Regions from separate parts of the Blautia producta genome, predicted to be linked through region 3. Evidence: predicted binding sites of a transcription regulator. Region 3 holds the regulator's gene; each other region holds the start of a gene.
What was found. Region 3 encodes Rex, which represses fermentation and respiration genes when NADH is low (regulators of the CRP and FNR family bind a similar motif). Its sites were predicted from a motif close to ATTGTTAANTANTTAACAAT; they were not measured.

Region 1 (3,215 bases), 950 kb from region 3:
GTTGGCAGATACATTTTGGATGCCGTTATTTTCCGTAGAAGATTTATCGGGCAGATTGGTCCCGGTTGACTTATAATATGGGTAAGGCAGGTGAGAATATGGATTGGATGCAGCGCATCAACCGAGTGATGGACTATGTGGAGGAGCATCTCAGGGATGAGATGGATGAGGAAGAGATCAGCAGGATCATAGCGTGCCCGTATCAGAATTTTCAGAGTCTGTTCGGCCAGGTGACAAATATCAGTTTTTCCGAGTATATCAGAAGACGCAAGCTTACCATGGCAGCCTATGATCTGCAGAATTCTGATGAAAAGGTAATGGATATTGCACTGAAGTATGGGTATCAGTCAGGAGATGCTTTCCGTGTGGCATTCCGCAAAATGCACGGTGTCAACCCAACAGAAGTGAGACAAAATGCTGTTCCGCTGATGTTTTACTGCCGGCTGGAGTTTCAAGTGACAGTGAAGGGAGTGGAATCTATGAAGTATACGATTGAAGAAAAAGAAGCTTTTAAGGTATTGGGAACAAGAATGACTACACCGTATGGGGGCGGAACCTGGGCAGTGGTCAAGAGTGACGGCACCAATGAAAAGATGAGAGAGATCAGCGGGGACTTTTTTGACCTGGGACTATGTTTCGGGTTTCAGGAGGACGGCAGCAACGATTATATGTGTGCAGTCCTCTGGGACGGTCCGGAGACAGAAGGGTTTGTGACATATGAATACCCTCCGGCAACATGGCTGATCTTTCGGACAAAAGGAAAGATTTCAGATAATGTACTGGGAAATCTATGGCGGCAGATCAATCAGGAATTTCTTCCTCAAAGCCAGTATGCGAAATGCGGGCTGCCCACCATTGAGAAGTATATTTTCTGGAATGAAGCTGAGGATTTAGGGGAAGTGGAGGTCTGGATACCTGTAAAGTAATCCTATGCAGTTGTTTTGCGGGCAGGTTCTGACTTGTAAATGAGGCTGCTGTACGATATAAAGAACTGTTTTTTGCCAAAAAGCAGAGAACAGTTTATATCGTGCGGCAGCCTTGTTTTTGTATAAAAAGTTTGCGGGGCAACAGTTTTTTGTTTAAACATTGATAAAAAATAATCAAATAGTATTGACGATTTTGATGGGAAATGGTAATTTTAAGATATAACTATATCTGAGTGATCGGATAAAACATCAGCGTAACTGCCATATCATTCTGAGATAAAATGCGACGATTCAGCAGGTCTGCGTATTCACTGCGCTGACCGCAAGAAAACCCAGAATGTATATTGAAACAATTGGAGGTAGATATGAGCAGATTAAGTATCATTACGCAAAACAGTGCACAGCGGACAGTGGAGGAACTCTATAAGGATCTGGAACGGCGTATCGTTGCCAGCCCGCCTGGGTTATGTCCGGTGGACATGGCGGCATCATTTTTAAAAATGTGCCATGCCCAGTCCTGCGGAAAGTGTGTTCCCTGCCGTGTAGGGCTGGGACAACTGGAAAAGCTCTTTGATGATGTGCTGGATGGGGATGCCACTCTGGAGACTATTGAGGTCATTGAGAGGACGGCAAGGAGCATTTTCTATTCGGCAGACTGTGCCATCGGCTATGAAGCGGCCAAGATGGTGCTGAAGGGAATCAGGGGGTTCAGGGAGGATTTTGAAGAGCACATTGTAAGGGGCAGGTGTTCCTGCAATCTGAATCAGCCGGTACCATGTGTATCCCAGTGCCCGGCCGGGGTGGATATCCCCGGATACATTGCCCTTATCCGGGAGGGAAGACCTGCGGATGCAGTGCGCCTGATCCGCAAGGACAATCCCATGCCTGCAGTCTGCGGCCTTATATGCGAGCATCCCTGTGAGGTGCGGTGCCGGAGAACCATGCTGGATGATCCCATTAATATCAGGGGGCTGAAGCGCTTTGCAGTGGAACATGCAGGGGAAGTGCCTGTGCCGAATGCGGCTCCGGCTACGGGCAAGAAGATCGCGGTGATCGGAGGAGGTCCGGGAGGGATCAGTGCCGCCTATTACCTGGCTTTAATGGGGCATAAGGTGACTATTTATGAGAAGGAAAAGCAGCTTGGAGGCATGTTGAGGTACGGTATCCCTAGCTACAGGCTTCCGAGAGAAATACTGGATGAGGAGATCCACCAGCTCCTGAGTGTGGGTATTGATGTTATCACCGGAGCAGTTGTAGGAGAAAAGCCGTATCTGATACAGGATATCAGACCTCAGTATGATGCCGTTTACATAGCTATTGGTGCCCATACGGACAGAAAGATAGGAATGGAGGGCGAGGACGCCGAAGGTGTAATGTCAGCGGTGGAGATGCTCCGCAGTATCGGTGACGGGGACATGCCGGACTTTAAGGACAGAGATATCATTGTGATCGGCGGCGGCAATGTGGCTATGGATGTGGCCCGTTCCGCAGTTCGTCTGGGAGCAAAACGTGTGCGTATTGCTTACAGGAGAAGAAAAGTGGATATGACAGCCCTGCCGGAGGAAGTGGAAGGGGCTATTGCAGAGGGATGTGAGGTATTGGACCTTCATGCGCCGCTGTCTATTGAGAAGGACGATCAGGGCAAGGTTTCTGCGCTCTGGGTGCAGCCTCAGCTCATCGGCAGAATGAAAAACGGAAGACCCACACCGGGAGATGCGGATGTGCCAAAACTCCGCCTGCCATGTGACCAGATTCTGGTGGCCATCGGACAGGGGATCGATTCCCAGCACTTTGGTGAGTCAGGTATTCCCATTACAAGAGGTGCCGCTATTGATGCCTTTGACTGGAGCGGCGTGAAGGATGCTGCCGGTGTCTTTGCCGGAGGTGACTGCGTGACCGGACCGGCAACTGTGATCCGTGCCATTGCGGCAGGGAAAGTGGCAGCAGCCAATATTGATGAATTTTTGGGATACAACCATACAATAACAAGCGGGGTGGAGATTCCGCGGGTTCGTCTCCATGACCGCCCCACCTGCGGCCGCGTGAATATGAAAGAACGCGAGGCGTCCGTAAGAGTGAAGGATATGGAACTGATTGAATGCGGTATGACTTCTGAGGAGGCATCCCAGGAGGCAAGACGCTGTCTGCGCTGTGACCACTTCGGTTTCGGTGTGTTTAAGGGAGGCAGGGTGGAAAAATGGTAAATACAGAGAGAGTGAAACTTACGATCGACGGCATACAGATAGAGGCCGACAGGCACAGCACCATCCTTCAGGCTGCCGCTCTTGC
Region 2 (3,215 bases), 2.2 Mb from region 3:
TGTCAGCGTTTTATCTGTATGATGATGGAGGCAGTTTTGCAGCGGTATTGCTGCTTGTGGCCATTGTGGTATTTTTGATCGTACTACTGGTGGGTATGATGAAACAATATGCATCAGATAATCAAAAGTTTGCAAATGAGATTGGCGATTTGATCCGTCAGATAAAGAAAGTCCATGACGGAAATATGACAGATAAGCTGATAGTGCCGGAAGATTCAGATCTGTATGAAGCCGTACAGCAGTTAAATGATATTCAGAACGGAATGGATACAGCGTTGTCAGAGCGAATGAAGAGTGAGCGCATGAAAGTGGAGCTGGTATCAAATGTATCCCATGACATCAAGACGCCCCTGACCTCCATTATCAGTTACGTGGAGCTTATGAAGCAGGAGGAGAATCTCCCGGAGGATGTGAAAGATTATGTCCGTATTCTGGATACAAAATCCCAGCGCCTGAAATCCATGGTACAGGATGTCTTTGAAATCAGTAAAGCGGCGTCTAAGCAGCTTCCTGTAAATTTAGAAGATCTGGATCTTGGCAAACTGCTCCGTCAGACTCTGGCAGATATGGAGGAACAGATTGAAGAGAGTTCTGTGACAGTTAAGGCACAGATCCCGGCAGATGCCGTGATGATCCATGCGGACGGCAGCCGTCTTTACAGAGTATTTCAGAACCTTCTGCAGAATGCCCTCAAATATTCACTGGATGGATCCCGTGTTTTCATAACATTGAAGGCAGACAGCAGAACAGCCAGGACCACAGTAAAAAATATCTCCCAGGAGGAGATTCCGTCAGACATTGACTTTACGGAGAGATTTGTCCGCGGAGATGAGAGCCGTACTGACGGAGGAAGCGGATTGGGACTTTCCATTGCCAGGAGCTTTACGGAGGCATGCGGAGGTGTGTTTGGGATAGAAGTGGATGCGGATCTGTTTGTGGTGACGGTGGAATTTCCGATTCTTTAATACCTGAACATAAAAGTTTGTCTGTGACAAAAATATGGGAGCTTAAAGAATAAAAAAGATATTTGACTAACATGTCTGATATAATAAAAAGACTGCCTTGCGGGCTTATAAATGATAAGCCAACCGGGGCAGTCTTTTTTGTGAACACAGTGTGCATTTGTATGCACGCTTTAAAAAAATGTGAAAAATACAGAAAATGATAGATTATGTTTTTTGTATACACACATAAAATATCTACTAAATCCCAAGAAAAAAATTGAAAAAATAATGGATAAAAATAGTCAAAAAACACATTGCACGCGCAAAAATACAAGAAAATAAAGCATTTTCTGTTCTTTCAACGCACGCAGAAAAAATAGAATGATTGAAAGTGTACTTTTCTACACTAACGTAGTAGATGAGGCAAAAAAGTACAAAAAATCGTTAAAAAGTTGTTGTTAATTTCTTGTCAATATGGTATTCTTAATCCGTAGCGCGAAATCAGATTCTTCTAAAAAGCCCTGTAAACCAGGGGGGCTGAATAAATATGTTTTAACAGAAAAACATACTTATGGAGATGGAATTTGTGATTTCACATTTTTTTGAATATTGATTGTTAAAAAAAAGACAATAAGGACCACCCAAAGGAAGGGGAAAGGAGCAAGCATGAGTAGTAAAATTACTGTCATCGGAGCCGGAAGCGTTGGCTCAACAATTGCTTACACATTATCTAACGGAGATATCGCATCAGAGATCGTATTGATCGATATCAACAAAGAAAAGGTTGCCGGAGAAGTTATGGATATCGCACAGGGTACCTGTTTCCGCGATCCAATCAACATTGTAGCCGGAGAATACGAGGATGCAAAGGATTCCGATATCGTGATCATCACATCAGGTATTGCCCGCAAACCCGGTCAGACAAGAATTGAGCTGACACAGACTAACGTGAATATTTTAAAGAGTATCACACCGGAAATCGTAAAAGCTGCGCCCAATGCGCTTTACATCATCGTAAGCAATCCTGTTGATATTATGACTTATGTATTTACAAAGATTTCAGGACTGCCTGAGAATCAGATCATTGGTTCCGGTACAATTCTGGATACTGCACGTCTCCGCTGCGGACTGTCTGAACACTTTAAAGTTGCTCAGAAAAATATCCACGCTTATGTATTCGGTGAGCACGGTGACACTTCCTTCATTCCCTGGACAGGTGCCTATATATCAGGTGTCAGTGTAGATGAGTATTATGAACTGGCTAAGAACCTTGGCAAAGAGGTAGATGTGCTGGATAAAGACGAAATGCTGACCTATGTTCAGAAGTCTGGCGGCAAGGTGATCGCAAATAAAGGTGCTACCTTCTACGCGGTATCTGCAGCGGTATGTAAGCTCTGCGGAATCCTGCTGGCATCATCTGATTCCATCGCAACCGTTTCCTCTATGATGCATGGGGAATACGGCATTGAGGATGTCTGCGTGAGCACCCTGACTCTGGTCGGCCCCAATGGTATCCAGGGCAAAGTGCCAATGCGTATGAATAAAGAGGAAATCGCTAAACTTCAGGCAAGTGCCAACGCACTGAAAGAAGTTATCAAACAGATAGAACTGTAGAAACAGGATGACTGTTCCGTATCCTTTGGTCCGCCAAGCGGGGACTATGAGGATACCGGACAGTTTCCGGGATTATTAGGAGGAACTATGAAGTACAGTTATTATCCGGGGTGTACCCTGAAGACAAAAGCAGTGGAACTGGACGCTTATGCCAGAGCTTCTGCAAGGGCACTGGGATTTGAACTGGAAGAAATTGAAAACTGGCAGTGCTGCGGCGGCGTTTATCCGCTGGGGTCTGACGAGATCGCCACAAAACTTTCTTCCGTCCGTGCTCTCAATGAGGCCAAAGAAAAAGGCCAGGATCTGGTAACACTCTGTTCGGCCTGTCATCATGTGATCAAACGTGTCAATGATGATATGAAGAATGTAGATGACATTCGTACCAGAGCAAATAATTATATGCAGTTAGAAGAACCCTATGCGGGTGAGACAACAGTGCTCCATTTTCTGGAGGTGCTCCGTGACCGCATAGGTTTCGATACGTTAAAGGAGAAAGTGACAGCTCCGCTCACAGGAAAGAAGATAGGCGCTTATTACGGATGCCTGCTTCTTCGTCCAAGTGGACTTCTGGAATTTGATGATCCGGAGAATCCGGCTATCATTGAGGATTTTATTCGGGCCATCGGAGCAGAGCCTGTTATTTACCCATACAGGAAT
Region 3 (3,215 bases):
ACTGCTATGATCTTGGTATCTTTATGGATATTTCTCTTCATACTTTCCAGATTATAGGAAACCGCATCCAAATCTACGGAGACGTAGATCCTGCTTGGTGTATTCATAAAACTGCTCCTCTTTTCTTCAAGATTTCCGCTGTCTGTGTAATGATATCACCGGCTATCATGCTGTATTCTCCCTTTTGGGCAGCAGCCATATCTCCCGCAGCGCCGTGAAAATAGACCCCCAAAGACGCCGCATCTATGGCGGAAAGTCCTTGGGCGAGAAGTCCCATAAGGATTCCCGAGAGTACATCCCCGCTTCCTGCTGTTGCCATACCGCTGTTGCCGGAGGTGTTTATAAAGATCTCTTCACTGCCGTCGGAAATGACCGTTCGCGAATCTTTACACACAACGGTCAGATGGTATTTATGGGCAAAGCGCTTTGTAAGATAAAGAGGGGCTTCCTTCCACTCCTCCACTGACACTCCTGAAATCCTGCTAAACTCCCCAAGATGCGGTGTCACAATGACCGGTGCCGGATACTGGGCCAGCACCTCCATTCTGCCCGCTAAAAGATTCAGACCGTCAGCATCGATGAGCAAAGGTTTTCTGCCCTCTGCCAAAATGGTGTACAGGATATCTTCCGCCTGCTGTCCCGTGCCCATTCCAGGCCCCACTCCGATGACATCAGCCCAGGCAAGTCCTTCCAGGATCTGTTCTTTTTCTATCTCCTCATCATCATAGAAACTGTACATGGCCTCCGGCAGCATTGTGGTCAGTGCCTGTCTGTTTTCCTGCCTGGTATGTACCTTGATCATACCCGCGCCTGTCCTGAGTGCTGCACAGGCAGAGAGGTATGCCGCACCGCTGATATCACGGCTTCCGGCAGCCAGGAATATCTTTCCGAAGGTTCCCTTATTCCCATCCGGCTTTCTGACGGGGATCCGGAACAAATCCTTATCCTCACAACTTTGGATGGACAGTTCAAAATCATTCTGAGGCGGCATATAGATCCCGATATCGGCTGTTTTTATCTTTCTCGCGTAAGAAGCACCCGGATAAAATAAAAGGCCTGCTTTCTCATAGGCAAAGGTTACGGTCACATCAGCTTTCACTGCGCAGCCCAGCACTTTTCCCGTGTCTGCACTGATTCCGGAGGGAATATCCACTGCCATGACCTTGGCATCTGACCGGTTCAGAGCTTCGATGGTGTCTCTGTAAACCCCGCCCACTTCTCTGGACAGGCCTACGCCAAAGACAGCATCTACTATAGTAGTATATTCAACAGGTACGGCATTCTTGACAAAGGATATGTGATAATTTTCTGCAATATCCACTTGTTTTCTCATTTCTTCTGTATAATGATCCTTTTTCCCAAGTATACAGATATCAACGGAAACCCCTGCCGCATGAAGCATCCGTGCCACTGCCACGCCATCCGCGCCGTTATTGCCGGTACCGCAGAGGACCAAAACTTTTTCCAGGGGAAATTCTTCCTCCCGAAGCGCCTGACAGACACTCAGGGCAGCCCGCTCCATGAGTACCAGAGACGGAATCCCCATTTTTTCAATGGTGTAACTGTCCAATAGCTTCATCTGTCCGCCGGTTACGATTTGTTTCATGTCATACACTCCTCTCTTTTTGCGTATTACAGAGCAAAAGGCCGCCGCAAAAGTTCCGCAGCAGCCCTTTCTTACTTTTTATGTTCCGTCACATAACAATTCAGATTATAAGACAATCGCATGAGGCTTTCAGAGAGGTGTACATTTTCCACAATGACATCCTCCGGAACCTCCAGATCCAGATGTGCGAAATTCCAGATGGCCTTGATTCCGTTTTCTACCAGTAGATTAGCTGTCTCCTCTGCGTTGTTCTTCGGCAGAGTAAGCGCTGCTATCTGAACATCATTATCCTTCAGATACTGGGGAAGCTCATCCATCATAAGGATTTCATTCCCACGGATGGAGATGCCTTTCAGAACCGGATTCACATCAAAAATGCCTACCACTTTAAACCCGCGCTTTTCAAACTGTACGTAATTTGCAAGTGCCTGTCCCAGATTACCGGCCCCTATGATGATCATGTTGTGAGTCCGGTCAAGCCCCAGGATCTTACCGATCTCTGTGTACAGGTACTGTACATTATATCCGTATCCCTGCTGCCCAAACCCTCCGAAATTATTCAGGTCCTGGCGAATCTGGGATGCTGTCACGCGCATTTTGGAGCTGAGCTCATTTGAGGAGATACGCTCCACTCCATCCTCCAAAAGTTCTCCTAAATATCTGTAATATCGGGGAAGTCTTCTGATGACTGCTTTTGATATGCATTTTTCGTCCACGACTTTACCCTCCTTATGTCTAAATTTTCTGTTTCATATAGGAATATTATATATAATTGTTAAAATAAAGTCAAATACAATTCCAGTTATTGTTGTTTTTATCTGTTGTCAAATTCTGAATTTCCGATATAATAGGAAGGGTGAACCTAAAGTAACTGACCGGATATCCGGCCAGTTACAGCCTAAAGATAAAGGAGACTCGTAAAAAATGATACTGGCATGTCAAAACATTGAAAAATCATTCGGGGGCATAAATTTGATCCATGATGCCTCCTTCCATATAGAAGAACGCGAAAAAGCCGCCCTAGTAGGCATCAACGGTGCCGGAAAATCCACCATGCTGCGCATTATCATGCAGGAGATACCTGCTGACAGCGGCGAGATCATTTTATCAAGGGGCAAGTCCATCGGTTATCTGGCCCAGCACCAGGAACTGGACAGTGCCCTTACCATCTATGACTCTCTGCTCCAGGTCAAACAGCATATTCTGGATATGGAGCTTCACATGAGAGAGATTGAAAAACAGATGAAGCACGCTTCCGGGGAAGAGCTGGAACGCCTTATGGAGACCTATTCCCGTCTGACCCATGAATTTGAAATGGAGAACGGCTACGCATATAAGAGTGAACTTGTGGGGGTTCTGAAAGGCCTTGGCTTTCCTGAAAGTGACTTTGAAAAAGAAATCTCCACTCTGTCGGGAGGACAGAAAACACGGGTTGCCCTAGGTCGTCTTCTCCTGTCAAAGCCGGATATCATTCTTCTGGACGAGCCTACTAACCATCTGGATATGGATTCTATCTCCTGGCTGGAGACCTATCTGCTGAACTATCCGGGAGCTGTGCTGATCGTCTCCCATGACCGGTATTTTCTGGACAGGATCGTGACAAAGGTCA
Region 4 (3,215 bases), 990 kb from region 3:
TACAAACTGTGTCACACCAACATTGGAACAATGTGCTCTGTGGGCAGTACCAAATGCGTCATTTACAAATACATCGCACAGAGATGCCAGCTCTTTGCTGAATGCCTCTCCGTTCTTTGTCTCTTCTGCACGGTAACGTGTATTCTCCAGTAAAACAACATCTCCGTCTTTCATTGCCTCAACAGCTGCTTTTGCATTTGGTCCCACAACTTCCGGATCAGCCGCAAATTTCACTTCCTGTCCCAGCAGTTCTGTCATTCTCTCGGCAACAGGTGCCAGAGACAATTCCGGTTTTGCTTCTCCCTTAGGTTTGCCCAGGTGAGAGCACAGGATTACTTTTCCGCCGTCAGCGATCAGCTTCTTGATCGTAGGAAGGGCTGCCACCAGACGGTTTTCATCTGTGATCTTACCGTCCTGAAGGGGAACGTTGAAATCACAGCGGACTAAAACTTTTTTTCCTTTTACGTTGATGTCATCAACTGATTTCTTGTTGAGCATTGGATGATGCCTCCTTTAATATTTGTTCTGTAACTGTTCGGTACCCTTACAGTTACCTTTGTTCTTATTAAATAATACTTCCCAATTATTGTCATGATTAGACGAAAGGAGTCCGGTCCAAAACAGACCGGACCCTTTAATGAGTCTTTATTCTCAATAATTATTTCTCTAATAATTTTCCGAAGTATTTGATTGTTCTTACCATCTGGCTTGTGTAAGAATTCTCATTGTCATACCAGGAAATAACCTGTACTTCTGTTGTGCCATTGTCTAACGGCAGAACCATTGTCTGAGTTGCATCGAACAGAGAACCGTATTTCATACCGATGATGTCGCTGGATACGATCTCATCTGTATTGTATCCGAAGGACTCTGTAGCCTGCTCTTTCATGATTGCGTTAACCTGATCTACTGTTACAGTTCCGTCAACAACTGCTGTCAGAATTGTAGTAGAACCTGTCGGGGTCGGAACACGCTGAGCAGATCCGATCAGTTTGCCGTTCAGTTCCGGAATAACCAGGCCGATTGCTTTTGCAGCACCTGTGCTGTTAGGAACGATATTAACTGCAGCTGCGCGGGATCTTCTTAAATCACCTTTTCTCTGCGGTCCGTCCAGTGTCATCTGATCGCCTGTGTAAGCGTGGATTGTGCACATAATACCGGATTTGATCGGAGCCAGGTCGTTTAATGCTTTTGCCATCGGAGCCAGGCAGTTTGTTGTACAAGAAGCTGCGGAGATGATATTGTCATCTTTTGTCAGGGTCTCATGGTTTACATTGTAAACGATGGTAGGAAGGTCGTTGCCAGCCGGAGCGGAGATAACAACTTTCTTAGCGCCTGCTTTGATATGAGCTTCTGCTTTGTCTTTGGATGTATAGAAACCTGTACATTCCAGAACAACATCTACACCGATTTCTCCCCAAGGAAGTTCTTCAGCTTTTGCTTTTGCGTAGATTTTGATCTCTTTTCCATCAACAGTGATGGAATCTTCACCTGCTGTTACTGTATCGCCAAGTGCATATCTTCCCTGTGTAGAGTCATATTTCAGTAAGTGAGCTAACATTGTCGGAGATGTTAAATCATTGATCGCTACGATTTCAAATCCTTCTGCTCCAAACATCTGTCTGAAAGCAAGACGTCCAATACGTCCAAATCCATTGATTGCTACTTTTACTGCCATGTTATTCATTCCTCCTAAAAGTGTTTGTATTCCGTGAGGTTTCTATTAAGATTGTTAAAGAAACATCAACCTATTTGATATTGTACCTAATCTGGGACAAAAATTCAAGCATAAAATGAAAAATCGTACCAGTTTTACATTCTCTTTATGTACATTTCCGCTTCTTTCCTATATAATTAGGGCAGCAAAAGAAAAGGAGATGTCATCTATGTACGCAGATTTTCACATGCACACATCATTTTCCAGCGACAGCGAAGCCCCAATGGAACACATGATCCTCAGTGCCATTCACAAAAATGTGCCGGGGATTTGTTTTACCGAACATATGGATTTTGATTTTCCTCCGGGGGAATTTGACTTTTTCGTGGATATGCCGTCCTATCAGCAGAAGCTTATGGAACTCCGGGAGAAGTATAAGGATAAAATAGAGATAAATTTCGGCATTGAGCTTGGACTTCAGCCCCATTTGACAGGAAAACTGCCGTCCTTTGCAGCCAGTTATCCCTTTGACTTTGTCATCGGCTCCGTACATGTGGCAGACGGGTGTGACCCCTATGACCGGATATTTTTTGATAACCGCAGCGAGGAGGAGGCCTACCGCAGTTATTTTACCTGCCTTTTGGAAAACCTGAAGGTTCTCTCCTGCTACGACGTATGCGGCCATATTGACTATGTGGTGCGCTACGGTCCCAACCGCAATCTGTACTACTCCTATGAAAAATACAGGGATATCCTGGATGAGATCCTTCACGTCCTGGTACAAAAAGGTATCGGCCTGGAGTGCAACACAGCAGGCTTTAAATATGGTCTCGGCCATCCCAATCCCACAGAAAAAATTCTGATTCGATATAGGGAACTGGGAGGTGAAATCCTGACGCTTGGCTCTGACGCCCATGCGCCAGAACATATCGCCTACGATTTTGAACGGGCAGGAACACTTTTAAAGGAATGCGGCTTTCAATACTATACTGTTTTTAAGAACAGAAAGCCGGAATTTCTTCCTCTGTGAGAAGACTTCCGGCTTTAAAAGGAATCGGGGGATTGCTGCTGCCGTGTGGTGTGGAGCTGCCTCTCCCCCTGCCTTTCTTTACATCCATTTCACCTGGCTGTGATATACAAGCTTTGGAATAATGGTACGGTAAATGCTGTCCAATTCTTCCCTGCAGCGCATGTTTCTTGGTTCTTCCTGCGTCATGCAGGAGGTCTTTCCTAATATTCTGTACTCCACTCCGAAGAGGCGGCAGACATTTTTGGAATCAAAAAATCCATTCTTTTCATAAAAACGGATTCTTCTTCTGCGAACCTGCTTTTCCGTCTCATCTGCCGCAAAGGATGGGTCCTCAGATTCTACCATTATCGTATATTCCCGCTCATTCGCCGTAGATTCCATGTTTTCCCCTGTACCCAGTAGTTTGGAGTGCAGGGTATTTTTCTCCTCAAGTATATTTTGAAGGGCTGAGAGACACGCGCTTCCATACCCCCTGTCTCTCAGGGATGGCAGCACAGCCAGGTAATCGATCAGATATGCCCTGCCTGA

Region 1: a site for Rex is predicted at 1,086-1,105, ahead of BLCOC_RS18095 (NAD(P)-binding protein). Genes of this name have one in related genera too.
Region 2: a site for Rex is predicted at 1,399-1,418, ahead of BLCOC_RS03715 (L-lactate dehydrogenase). Genes of this name have one in related genera too.
Region 4: a site for Rex is predicted at 1,729-1,748, ahead of gap (type I glyceraldehyde-3-phosphate dehydrogenase). Genes of this name have one in related genera too.

What each region holds. Positions count from the first base shown of each region.
Region 1 is NZ_CP136422.1:4,022,011-4,025,225, reverse strand. It holds gene BLCOC_RS18100 (AraC family transcriptional regulator) at 99-926, shown strand; gene BLCOC_RS18095 (NAD(P)-binding protein) at 1,292-3,130, shown strand; gene BLCOC_RS18090 (NADH-dependent [FeFe] hydrogenase, group A6) at 3,124-3,215, shown strand, end outside.
Region 2 is NZ_CP136422.1:847,084-850,298, forward strand. It holds gene BLCOC_RS03710 (histidine kinase dimerization/phospho-acceptor domain-containing protein) at 1-965, shown strand, start outside; gene BLCOC_RS03715 (L-lactate dehydrogenase) at 1,611-2,558, shown strand; gene BLCOC_RS03720 (CoB--CoM heterodisulfide reductase iron-sulfur subunit B family protein) at 2,646-3,215, shown strand, end outside.
Region 3 is NZ_CP136422.1:3,074,023-3,077,237, reverse strand. It holds gene alr (alanine racemase) at 1-107, opposite strand, end outside; gene BLCOC_RS13640 (NAD(P)H-hydrate dehydratase) at 104-1,606, opposite strand; gene BLCOC_RS13635 (redox-sensing transcriptional repressor Rex) at 1,678-2,322, opposite strand; gene BLCOC_RS13630 (ABC-F family ATP-binding cassette domain-containing protein) at 2,531-3,215, shown strand, end outside.
Region 4 is NZ_CP136422.1:4,068,212-4,071,426, forward strand. It holds gene BLCOC_RS18295 (phosphoglycerate kinase) at 1-498, opposite strand, end outside; gene gap (type I glyceraldehyde-3-phosphate dehydrogenase) at 659-1,678, opposite strand; gene BLCOC_RS18305 (histidinol-phosphatase HisJ family protein) at 1,887-2,687, shown strand; gene BLCOC_RS18310 (GNAT family N-acetyltransferase) at 2,766-3,215, opposite strand, start outside.